3 regions of the Neobacillus oceani genome follow, and region 1 is predicted to be linked to each of the others. Evidence: a T-box and tRNA genes for the amino acid it is inferred to sense, from the RefSeq annotation. Region 1 holds a T-box; the other regions hold tRNA genes.
The links. The T-box of region 1 lies ahead of argS (arginine--tRNA ligase). A T-box ahead of a tRNA ligase gene usually reads a tRNA of that ligase, here a tRNA-Arg.

Region 2: it encodes a tRNA-Arg, which carries the amino acid that the T-box ahead of argS (arginine--tRNA ligase) is inferred to sense. The anticodon was not compared.
Region 3: it encodes a tRNA-Arg, which carries the amino acid that the T-box ahead of argS (arginine--tRNA ligase) is inferred to sense. The anticodon was not compared.

What each region holds. Positions count from the first base shown of each region.
Region 1 covers NZ_CP143543.1:3,893,126-3,897,328, reverse strand. Annotated here, with positions in the region: gene V1499_RS19765 (hypothetical protein) at 1-28, shown strand, start outside; gene argS (arginine--tRNA ligase) at 135-1,820, opposite strand; T-box leader at 1,863-2,083, opposite strand; gene V1499_RS19755 (MarR family winged helix-turn-helix transcriptional regulator) at 2,213-2,632, shown strand; gene V1499_RS19750 (DUF3147 family protein) at 2,616-2,957, shown strand; gene V1499_RS19745 (YdeI/OmpD-associated family protein) at 3,390-3,983, shown strand; gene V1499_RS19740 (VOC family protein) at 4,064-4,203, shown strand, end outside.
Region 2 covers NZ_CP143543.1:2,391,218-2,395,420, reverse strand. Annotated here, with positions in the region: gene V1499_RS11960 (YitT family protein) at 1-451, opposite strand, end outside; gene V1499_RS11955 (hypothetical protein) at 644-784, shown strand; tRNA gene V1499_RS11950 (tRNA-Arg) at 1,567-1,640, shown strand; gene V1499_RS11945 (MGDG synthase family glycosyltransferase) at 1,721-2,857, opposite strand; gene V1499_RS11940 (metallophosphoesterase) at 2,968-3,813, shown strand; gene V1499_RS11935 (YkoP family protein) at 3,840-4,203, opposite strand, start outside.
Region 3 covers NZ_CP143543.1:4,066,352-4,070,554, reverse strand. Annotated here, with positions in the region: gene whiA (DNA-binding protein WhiA) at 1-376, shown strand, start outside; gene V1499_RS20655 (HPr family phosphocarrier protein) at 476-733, shown strand; gene V1499_RS20650 (hypothetical protein) at 871-1,104, shown strand; gene V1499_RS20645 (DUF3221 domain-containing protein) at 1,055-1,168, shown strand; gene clpP (ATP-dependent Clp endopeptidase proteolytic subunit ClpP) at 1,241-1,846, opposite strand; tRNA gene V1499_RS20635 (tRNA-Arg) at 2,062-2,133, shown strand; gene rpoN (RNA polymerase factor sigma-54) at 2,328-3,635, shown strand; gene V1499_RS20625 (glutaredoxin family protein) at 3,651-3,911, shown strand; gene V1499_RS20620 (sugar-binding transcriptional regulator) at 4,066-4,203, shown strand, end outside.

The DNA of each region.
Region 1 (4,203 bases):
TTCATCAACTTGTATAGAAGGCGGCTGACAAATGCCAACCAACGAGGGGTAGTTTACTCCTTCAATACAATGACTCTTACCTTCATAAAAAAAGGAAATGCCCTGTATCAATCTAAGCATTTCCTTTTTCTAACCTACATCTCCTCCGGTGCCTGAATCCCCAGCAGCCGCAGTCCTTCCTTCAGGACAATTGTAACGGAATAAACAAGCGATAGGCGCGCCTGCTTCTGGCTGCTTTCCTCGAGGAAACGGACCGATGCGTAATATTTATTGAATGCCCGCGAAAGTTCGATAACGTATTTGGCGATTTGAGAAGGATCGTATTCAGCGAATGCGCGTTTTACCGCTTCCGGGAAGGCCATCAAAGTGGTAACGACCGGCCATGCTTCGGGGTCCCCAATCTGAATATCCCCGCTGCTCTCGGCAAACTTCCCTTTTCGTAAAAGCGAGGAAGCGCGGGCATGGGTGTATTGGACATACGGCCCGGTTTCGCCTTCGAAGCGCAGCATGTCTTCCAATGAGAATTCAATGTCGTTCATCCGGAAATTTTTCAGGTCGTGGAAAATCACAGCCCCGGTGCCAACCTGGCGGGCAACTTCTTCCTTCGCGGGGAGATTCGGATTTTTCTTCAGGATGTCCTCAAGTGCCAATGAAATGGCTTCATGCAATACCTCCTCAAGCAAAACGACCTTCCCTTTCCGGGTCGACATTTTCTTACCATCCTTCAGCATCATTCCAAACGGAATGTGCACCAATCCGCCTGCCCATGTAAAGCCCATCTTTTCCAGAACGGAAAACAATTGTTTGAAATGGAGTGACTGCTCATTCCCGACCACGTACAGCGATTGAACGGATCCGTACGTTTCGTGGCGGTAAATGGCAGCAGCCAAATCACGTGTTGCGTAAAGGGTCGTGCCGTCCTTCTTTTTTATTAGGCAGGGAGGAAGGTCCTCGAGCTGAACGACCTGGGCGCCATCCGATTTGATGAGAAGCTTCTTTTCTTTAAGCAGCTCGACAACGCGGTCCATTTTATCATTGTAAAAAGCTTCGCCATTCGTCGAATCAAACCTAATTCCAAGCAAATCATAAATCTTGGAGAACTCCTTGAGCGATTCTTCCCGGAACCATTTCCATAGCGAAAGGGCTTCGCCGTCCCCGTCCTCAAGCTTTTTAAACCATTGGCGCCCCATATCCTCAAGCTCCGGATTAGCTTCGGCCTCCTCATGGAATTGGACATACAGCTTCAATAATTCCTTAATTGGCTGCTGTTTCACTTTTTCCTCATTACCCCACAGCTTATAGGCGACAATGAGCTTGCCGAATTGGGTACCCCAGTCGCCGAGATGGTTGATCCGGACCGCCCGATAGCCGCATTTTTCCGAAATGAGCGCAAGGGCGTTCCCAATCACCGTCGAGCGTAGGTGGCCCATCGAAAAAGGCTTCGCGATATTCGGCGAGGACAAGTCGATTGTTATCGCCTGGCCGTTGCCCAAATTTGCATCCCCGTATGTTTCTTTTTCAGTAAGGACCTGCTGAATCACGCTTGCTGAAACGGTTGCCTTCTCAAGAAATGCGTTCAAATATCCGCCTGCAGCTTCAATCTTTTCAAAAAATGGCGAGCCAATTTTTCCAGCCAAATCTGCAGCAATGCCTTGCGGCGATTTTCGTAAAATCTTTGCCAGTTCGTAGCAAGGGAACGCCAAATCACCCATATGCTCGAACTTCGGCTTCTCAATCATCAAACTGATTTTCTGCTTATCCAAATGTCCGTCCAGCGCTTCAAAAAGAACGTCCGCAAAACTGTCCTTAAAATTCTTCATCCCGATCCCCTCCCGGAAAAATAAAAAACTCCCGCCTCTACTAAAAGAGACGGGAGTTGGAATCAAACCCGTGGTACCACTCTGCTTGTTTTTTCAATGAAAAAACCACTCGACTTTGTAACGGGGCCATCCCCGACCATCCCTACTGGTTTTCAGGAAAGCATCTCCGAAGTGCGCTTCATTATCCGCCTCATGCCAGGCTCCCACCATCCCTGGCTCGCTTCTTTCGGCAAAACAACTACTCTCTTCATCATCAATTTTATATTTTGTTATCAATAGTATAGCCATTAATTTGAAAAATGCAACAAATTTCCTTTTATTTGATTCTTTGTTTTATATATCGTATAATAAGATATATTCTATAAATACGATATATTAAGGTGAATACGGATATGGAAATCAAAAAGATAAATGAACTATGGACGGATATATACTATCTGTTGCGCTATAACCACCAGGAAAAACTTACCCACCAAAATATCAGGATTCTGCAAGTAATTCAAAAAGAGAATGATGTGGGGATTAAAGAGATCGCAACTGCCATACAAGTGTCCCACAACACGGCTTCTGAACATATTAAACGCTTGATAGAAAAAAAGTATGTATATAAAACCAGAAGCACAGACGATGAACGAAAGGTGATTTTAAGGCTTACTGATTTGGGAATGGCGGTACTACATCGGCACTCCAGCCTTGACGAAGAAAAACTTAAACATATTCTATTTGAAAATATGAGTAGGGAGGAAAGACAACTCATCCTTGAGGCATTTTCATTATTAAAGGAGAGATCAGCGGATGTTTACAATCGTTAAGATTTTTGTTTCAGCTATTATTATTGCCGTTATTACTGAAATATCAAGAAGATATCCGGTTCAAGGCGGAATCATTGCCGCATTACCTATTGTGAGTGTATTGAGTATTTTATGGCTATACATACAAGGCGAACATATGGAGAAACTAAGCAAATTTGCTTTAGGAGTAGTGTGGGGTATTCCAGCGACAGTTGTCATGTTGGTCATTATAGGAGTAGCTTTAAAGAACTCGATCCATTTATTCGTTTCACTAGGACTAGGAATGGGGGGTTGGCTGATTTTTCTTTTGGCTCAGGATTTTGTGGTAAAACACTTCGTTAGCTAAGGTAATTTGGTTGATTTCGGCTGAATCGCATAAAAAGATAAAGGTGATACAATTAATTATTTTTCATATGTATGAATAAAACTTAGATTTTATAGAAGGGAAATCACCATTATGATGCGAATCAAATTTTTTCTCAAGCAATTCTTAAAAGAGCCGTTCTGGTTTAAGCTGTTGATCATTACATCTTTAGTAGGTTCCATCCTTTTTAGTAGTTCATATTTTTCAGGGAATGAATATTTCCAAAGCCTATCCAAACTATCGGCGGCTACTTTTTTCACTGCCTATGGTTTAAAGTTCCGGTATAACCGAATAGTTTTCAGCATCTTTACTGTTACAGCCGCTCTATGTATCTATCTCTCCATCAATGCGTTTTTCTAGAGAGCATAATGGCTATACTGCAAAGATAGTAAAGTAAAAAGAGGAGGTCCCTGGATGGCAAATGGGAAATTGAATCTTAAGGTTGATGAATTTTTACGCAAAGCAAATAAGTGGGAGGAAGAATATGAGAAGTTAAGAGGAATCGCACTGGACTGCGAGCTTGACGAAGATTTTAAGTGGATGCATCCTTGTTACACATTTGAGGGGAAAAACATCGTCTTAATTCATGGATTTAAAGAATATTGCGCGCTTCTTTTTCCGAAAGGTGCCTTGTTAAAGGATCCGCACGGGATATTAATTCAGCAAACGGAAAATGTCCAGGCGGCACGCCAAATTCGTTTCACGAACGTCGAGGAAATAAATGAACTGGAACCAATCCTGAAAGACTATATTATCGAAGCGATTGAGGTGGAAAAAGCCGGGTTGGAAGTGGAGTTTAAAAAGACAGAGGAATACAGCATCCCTGATGAGCTCCAACATAAATTCGATGAAATGCCTTCCTTGAAAACCGCTTTCGAAGCATTGACTCCGGGAAGGCAAAGGGCATACATTCTTTATTTTTCACAGGCAAAACAATCCAAAACGCGTATGTCACGTGTGGAAAAATACGTACAGCAAATTCTGGACGGAAAGGGTTTAAATGATTAGTTCCTGAAGGAATTGCCTGGAAAGTGTTGAATGTATACATAGCAGTTCGTAAAAATTCCTATAGGGGAGCTGAAAAGTAAATGATTAGTAAACTCGGCCAGGTAATGCTGTATGTGAGCAACCAGGATGACGCAGTGGATTTTTGGACAAATAAACTTGGATTTAGCGTGATTGCTGAAGAAGACAACGGACAGGGATTCAGGTGGATTGAAGCGGCACC
Region 2 (4,203 bases), 1.5 Mb from region 1:
GAATGGCCAGGATTTCCGTGCCATCAAGGGCTCCTCCATATCGGATAACAAGCCCGACGCCAACCCCAACGGCCATTCCCCCAAAAACGGTCGCTAACAAGATATCATCCGTAAACGCTGGCACCGGATGAAAGAGGGCAGTGAAAATGGATAAGGCTGTAATCCCGAACAACGTAGAAAAGGCAAAGGTTTTGCCAATTTGTTTGTACCCTAAATAAAAGAATGGAATATTGAGGATGAAAATAAATAAACCGAGGCTGATGCCAGTAACGTGGGAAAGCATAATGGAGACACCGACAATTCCTCCATCAATGACGTTATTCGGGACAAGAAATATTTCCAGCCCGACCGCAGTCAATACGGCCCCTATAAAGATCCCAATCGTCCTTGCCGTGACCTGGACTCTAGTAAGCCGTTTATGTGTGGCCTTTTCATGTGTTAAATCTGTCATTCATGGACCTCCTTTTTTCTACATAATCTAATTATACAGGAACAAAGACCGCCTAACTCGTATAAATCCCTTTTTTCGGTAAATTTTTTTTGGTGCATACCAGCGTATTGGGATATTTTTTTACAAGAGGGTTTATTCCAAGCAGAAAAAGGTCAAAACAGTATTGAGGACTTTTTTAAAGGAGGCAGGATCATGGAGAACCTAAAAGAAATCAGGTACTGCGAAAACTGCAAGCAGGAAACGGAGCATCTTGCCATTGAGGACTCGCTTGAGATTGAATACCACTGCGCCGTATGCGGACAGAACACGGAAGTATACAAAAATTATTTTTAACTGAATGCGGGGGCCTTTCCAAATGGAAGGATAGCCCCCTTTTTTACTTCTCTAATCTCATTCCAGGCCATAAACCGATGTCTTGGGGCGTGGAGCTATTGGGCTTGGATTGTAAGAATGGTTTATTATGACAATGAAACCTGATTTTGCGCTTTGGTTGTCATGAATCCGTGCTTATCATGACAACGAAACCGGATTTTGGCCTTTGGTTGTCACGAATCGGTGCTTATTGTGACAACGAAATCGGATTTTGCCCCTTGGTTGTCACGAATCCGTGCTTATCATGACAACGAAACCCGATTTTGCCCCTTGGTTGTCACGAATCCGTCCTTATCGTGACAAGGAAACCCAATTTTGCCCTTTGGTTGTCACGAATCCGTCCTTAACGTGACAAGGAAACCCGATTTTGCCCTTTAGTTGTCACGAATCCTCGCTTATCGTGACAACAAAACCGCATTTTTCCTTTAGGTTGTCACGAATCCGTTCTTATTGTGACAACGAAACCGGATTTTGCCCTTTGGTTGTCACGAATCCCGGGTAAAATATAAATCACCATTAAAATCGGTTCGAAGAGGGTATACAATGCTAGGTATCTTTCATATCCGCATGCAAACCCAATTATTATTTTTGAAGGACGATTTCGGTTATGGTTTTTTTAAAAAAGTTTAAAATCCATTTGACCTTTTTTGCTTTTGGCGCTATAATAATTTTTGTGCCATAACGAAACGCACAAATTGAGGCCGCCTAAATGTAGAGCGAAAACCTTATATTTTTTATATCATGTCCCAGTAGCTCAGTAGGATAGAGCAACAGTTTCCTAAACTGTAGGTCGGAGGTTCGAATCCTTTCTGGGACGCTTAAAAACCCTTGAGTCTTCAAGGGTTTTTGTTTTCCCATTCCGTGTTGCTGATTTTGCATCAACTTCAACACTGCCGTTTAGTTACTGAATAATATGTCCAGGACAATATCCTCTGGACGTTTGCTTGTTAATGTTTCGAGATAGTTGTTTACCCTGTCCTCATACTTTTTAACGGAATTGCTGTCATGAAAGAATTCTGCGATTTGGCTTTCCATTCCCTGCCCACCCTTGCTTTCGATATCCAGGCGCATAACAAGGCCAAGCTTTTCGAGAGTTTTCAAATTGATTTCCTCCTGGCCAGGCAATGCGTGGAAAATAAAAATCGGCAGTCTTTTAGACAAACATTCACTTAGCGTAACTCCTCCTGGTTTTGTCACAATAGCGTCTGCAGACTCGTATAACTTATCCATCTCTTTCCTGCAACGGATGTATTCAAATGGCCGGACATTTCCTTTTCTCAGCGCGTTGAGCCGTTCATATAAGCCTTTATTCGTACCGCATAATATGGAATAATGGACTTCCCCTCTATCATCAATTTCCGAAAACATTTTTTCTATGGCCCCTATGCCAAGGCTCCCTCCTGTGACCAAAACGGATAACCCGGAAGAGTTTTTATTTCTATGAGAAAGGTTTTTTTTTCGTATGTATGGATGAATGGGAATCCCTGTCACATAGATGCCAGCTTCGTTTACTCCGCCAGACACTAAAAAATCACCGGCTTCCCTTGTCGGCACAAAATGGTAATCTATTTTCTTTTTCCCCCACACCTGATGGATGAAATAGTCAGTATAAACGTTGACTACAGGAATTTGCACCTCTCCCCTGCCTTTTAGGATGTTCAGCAAATAGGAAGGCAGTCCATGTGTGCAAACGATAAGATCGGGCGTTTTCTCTTCCAGCAGTTTTCTCATTGTCTTTAAAAATAACCATTCATACATCTTGAATTGTTTCTCAATTGAGGTTCCGGTATTTACATTCAACCGGTACACGATGCTGTATAACCGCGGAAACGCATGGATCCAGCCTAAGTAAATTTGGGAGACAGCCTTCTCCAGTTTCCCGAACGTATAAGAGAGGATGTCCACGACTTCGCATTCAACATCCGGCTGCTTTTCGGCAATACCGTCGATGATTGCTCTCGCTGCCTGGTAATGACCGGACGGGATTTGCAAAAAGGGAAGAAACAGGATTTTTTTGTTGGCTGTGTGTTCCATTCATATCCCTCAATCTGTTTGGCCTGGCCGGGCGTACACAGGGATACCATCAATTCCCTAGGTTTAAATGGCCAGTTAGCCTGTATAATCGAATACGGAGGTGACTTTCCATGAAATTATTCATTTTCGCCGCAGCCCTGTTTTTCCTTATTTGGGCCATTCGGCGTGCATATAGAAATACAAAGGACGTTGTTTTCACGAAAATTGCTATTGGACAGGGCTCAGGCGCTGTTCCAGTCCTGAACATCCTGCAGCTTTCAGATTTGCATCTTGAGAATATCTCCATTTCTCCTGAGGAACTGTTTGAAAAAGTTAAAAAGGAAAAAATCGACCTCATCGCCATCACAGGTGACTTCCTCGATCGGAAGCGTTCCATTCCAAGGCTTGTTCCGTACCTAAGAGCATTGCGGAAATTGGAAGCAAAATATGGAATGTACGCGGTGTTGGGAAACCACGACTATGTCCTGAAGGGGGAAAACCTTCAGTCTTTAAAAGACACGCTAAAACAGGAAGGTTGCAAACTCCTGCATAATGAAAACAGGCACATTATCGTAAATGGGCAACTCGTCAATATTATTGGCATTGACGATTTCAGTACAGGCCGGAGCAGACTAGAACCTTCCTATAAGGGGTTGAAGGACGGGATGAACGTGGTTCTGACACACGACCCGAATGTTGTTCTCCATATGAAGAATTACCATTTTGATTATTTGCTTTCAGGCCACTTCCACGGCGGGCAAATTTGTTATCCGAAAGCCTATCATCTTGTGAAGATGGGACGGCTTGTCAGGATGAATATGATCAAAGGCCTTCACTGGCACGATGGAAAGCCGTTCTATATTAACGAAGGGCTTGGACAAACCGGAGTTAATATTCGTGTAGGAAGCCGACCCGAAATTACCTTGCATCAATTGTTTCTCGCATCGGCAAAAAGTGCTTCACACCCCGCTGTCTAAAAAGCTGCCAACCCCTCGTTGGCAGCTTATTTTTCGTGGGTGGAGCTGTATAGCAATTTTAGCTTGTCCTTTGACATGACCAAATAACCGGGCAGCGTTTTTTTCCCAAGCCTTTGCAGTGAATTGCCATTTACTGAGAGGAGGAGAATTGGCAGGAATGTTACCCATTTTAGCCAGTTGTAAAAAGGATTTGAAATGGAGAAAACCTCAAATCCAAGCCGCTCCGCCCCCTTGCATAAAGTTGTAATCCCGATGATTCCTTTAATTTCTTCTGAGCGTTTATGGCTTTGGATAAAAGTTTCAATCCCCGGTAATGACCTCAGTACATGCTGATAAATAATCCTTGCCCTTCGCACATCACTCTTAATTGGGTATATATCCCTTAGAAGC
Region 3 (4,203 bases), 170 kb from region 1:
CACCGAATTCCTGAATATTATCGGAGCCCACAATGCCCTCCTCCGCTTTGAGGACGTCAGGATTGTCAGGGATATGAGAAACTCTGTAAACCGGCTTGTGAACTGCGAGACGGCCAATTTGAACAAAACAATTGGTGCATCGCTCAGGCAGGTAGAAAATATCCGTTACATCGACCGGACAGTAGGCCTTGAAGTTTTGCCAGGAAGGCTTCGGGAAATAGCGGAATTGAGAGTGGCCTACCAGGACGTGACGCTAAAGGAGCTGGGTGAAATGGTTTCCGGAGGGACCATCAGCAAATCGGGCATCAACCACCGCCTTCGAAAAATCGATGAAATCGCGGAGAAACTAAGGGCAGCTGAACAGGCGCCGAAATAACAGCCACCGATGTGGAAGATGTGTCGCATAGGATCTTCAATGGGAAAGAAACAGCAACAGGCAGCTGCCGTAAAAGAGATATAGAGGAGGAAGAATGTGATGGTAGAAAAAGAAGTGGAAGTAAAATTGAAAACCGGCCTCCAGGCGCGGCCGGCTGCCCAGTTCGTACAGGAGGCTAACCGTTTTTCAGCGGATGTCTTTTTACTGAAGGACGGCAAGAAAGTGAATGCAAAGAGTATTATGGGCCTAATGAGCCTGGCTGTCAGCTCGGGAGCGGTTATCACCATTGCGGCCGATGGCCCCGATGATAACGCCGCCGTCGAAGCACTCGCACAGTATGTTTCGAAAGAAGATTGAATTTTTTGAAAGCGGATTCGTTCTGGAGTGAACGGGTCCGTTTTTTTTTTACGGATATGTGTTGGTGACGCCCAGAGTGTAATCGAAGGGTGACTAAGGACGTCTAATTCTTAAATGCGGAGAAGGGAGAACCCGCCTTGAGGATTTGGATGGTTTCGATTATAGTTTTATTTATGATTTTAGCAGGCTGTAAAGACAGTAAAGAAGCAGTTAAAGGCCAGTCCGATTTAAAAGGAGTAATTCAAGAAGTAGATAGTGATGAAAACCGAATTTTGATTGAGGATGGAGAAGTAGGTCTCGTATGGGTTACGCTGCCTATCCATGGGAAAATTGATCGCTACAGTAAGGGAGGAAGTGGTCGTCTGGGTTGACGGAGGAATAGATACATCGCTTCCCTCACAGGCAAGGGCGCTAAATATCGAAATCGTAAAGTAGCAGTCTGTTGTATCCCATCACCACCACAACAGCCCGCCTCCAATCGGAAACGGGCTGCAATCACAACGAGTATTATTTATCTTTTTTCTCTTCAACAATATTACGAGTGATGATATGGTCGACGAGGCCGTATTCTTTAGCGCGCTCTGCAGTCATGAAGTTGTCGCGGTCTGTATCCCTTGCGATTACTTCAAGCGGCTGGCCAGTACGCTCGGAAAGGATGGTGTTCAGCTTCTCACGAAGGAACAGAATCCGCTTGGCGGCGATTTCGATTTCGGTTGCCTGGCCTTGCGCGCCTCCTAACGGCTGGTGGATCATTACTTCAGCATTCGGAAGGGCGTAACGCTTGCCTTTTGTTCCGGCTGCAAGAAGGAACGCACCCATGGATGCCGCCATGCCGATGCAGATGGTTTGGACATCCGGCTTTATGAACTGCATCGTATCATAAATGGCCATCCCCGCCGTGATGCTGCCGCCTGGGGAGTTGATGTAGATGGAGATGTCCTTTTCAGGGTTTTCCGCCTCAAGGAACAGGAGCTGGGCGACGATCGAGTTGGCAACATGGTCGTCAATTCCGCTCCCAAGCATAATAATCCGGTCTTTTAACAGGCGTGAATATATATCATATGCTCGCTCGCCCCGATTTGTTTGTTCAATGACTGTAGGGATCAAATTCATAAGACTGCCTCCTTAAGAAACATTTTAAGATTTCCTTATGTAAGTATCATACAATGATGGTCAATAAAGGTCAAACGAATCGCTCAATAGATAAGGTTTTGTTCGAACTTTTTCCATGTTAGCCATCTTACCCAACGTTCCCCATTTTAAACATAATCTGTGCTTGCAAAGATGATTGGTTTCCACTATAATATGAAATTGTGATGCAAAAATATGCCCTCGTGGTGCAACGGATAGCACGCAAGATTCCGGTTCTTGAAATTCGGGTTCGAGTCCTGACGAGGGCGCTACTTTTTAAAAAATCAACGGTTCCTGACTCGGGGCCGTTGATTTTTTTTGTACTATTAACCTCGGTATCGCGTTGCGCGCCACTGGCCCCGGAAAGGGAAGACAATTCTTTTCCCAAAAACCTTGCCAAGTTTTTTTGGCTATAACCCAAACCACCGATTTTCATGTAAAATAGAAGGCGGGGGGTAAGCAGATGAACATGAGGATTGGACTTTTGCAACAGCAGCAGACAAGATTGTCAATGACGCAGGAATTGTCCCAGGCAATTGCCCTGCTCCAATATAGTGCCCAGGAGCTGGCGAGCTTTCTGGAAGCAAGGGCGCTTGAAAATCCCCTGCTTGAAGTCATGCCTTCCGGGCAGTCGAAAGACCGTCCAAGGAAAACAACCTACAGAGAAAAACAAAACGATATAAATGGAATTGCATCGGAGACGGGGACGACGCTTGAGGAACATCTTCTTTCCCAGCTGAAGCCCGGGCGCTTTCAAAAAGACGAACAAAAACTTATACGCCAGGTTATATTGAATATAGATGAAAATGGTTATTTCCGTGGAGATATAAATGAAATCGCTGTCATTTCGAATGCAAGCCCAGCAAAGGTGGAAGAGTGCCTGTGGGAAATTCAGCAGCTGGACCCGCCAGGAATAGGCGCGAGAAACCTGCAGGAATGCCTCCTCCTTCAACTTGATAGAAATGGTGAAGGATCTCCTTTGGCCCATGTGATCGTAAAAGGATTCTTTTCCGAATTTGCGGAAAAAAAGTGGAAGAAGCTTGCGAAGGAATTAAAGGTAAGCCTCAAGGAAATACAGGGAATATATGACCTTATGCAAAAATTAAACCCAAGGCCCGGGGCTGATTTTTATCAGGAAAGAGCTGCTTATCTTGTTCCAGACGTGGTGGCGGATTGCGTGAATGGGCAATGGCGCGTCCATCTTGTTGAAGGAAATCTCCCGGCAATCGGCTTTAACGACGATATGTTCCATTCACTAACGTCAAGCGGCGATGAGCAGGCAATCAAATTTCTGCAGGAAAAATACCAGGATTACCAATGGCTTGCAAAAAGTATCAGGCAGCGGAACGATACAATTTTAAAAGTGGCTGGGAAAATAATTGAAAAGCAGCCGTACTTTTTTGCGGAAGCGAAGGGGCAGCTGATGCCGCTTACGATGAAGGAAGTTGCTGATTGCTTGGATATCCATGAATCGACCGTCAGCCGCGCTGTCCGTGAAAAATACCTCGGGACGCCATTTGGCACCTTTGAACTGAAGTCGTTTTTCTCTTCCGGAATCGGCACTGTCTCGGACAGCAGTGCATCCTCGGCCCAGGTGAAAAAATTGATCGCTGCGATTATCGGGCATGAGGACAAGAGGCAGCCAGTTTCAGACCAAGAGATCACCAATATGCTAAAGAAGAACGAGGGGCTTGTCATTTCGAGAAGGACCGTGGCCAAGTATCGGGAACAACTGGGAATCGCCTCTTCTTCAAAACGGAAACGATTTTAATAAAGGATGATTGAGTTGAAACCGAAAGTTACTTTCTATACTAGGAGCCGCTGCCCGCTTTGCGAAAAGGCGAAGGAGGATTTGCTTGAAATCCGCGAGTCCATCGCGTTCGAGCTTGAGGAAATTGATATTGGGTCTAGCGACGAGTTGACCGAGGAATATGGGCTGATGATACCGGTCATCCTTGTTGATGGAATTGAAGCTGGATACGGAATCATTGAAAAGCAGTATTTAGTTTCGTTCATAAAAAATAGCCAATCCAATCATTTTAGTTGAATGTGAAAATCACTCCTGTTAAAATAAGTGCGAACAGGGTGATTTTTTTTGCGACAAGTGGGACATAATTTGTCATAGCGGGACAAAAAACGTCCCAGTACCTTGGGAGAGATTCTGCTATGCTCCGCTAATTTGCAAGAAGGAGTTGCAGCTCATGCACTCGTTATTAGATATCCAAAAAAGATTATTGCCGGACCTTCTCGACGTTATGCAGGAAAGGTATTCCATTCTGCGTACAATCAATTTTTTGCAGCCAGTCGGAAGAAGGACCCTTGCCGCGAATCTTGGCTAT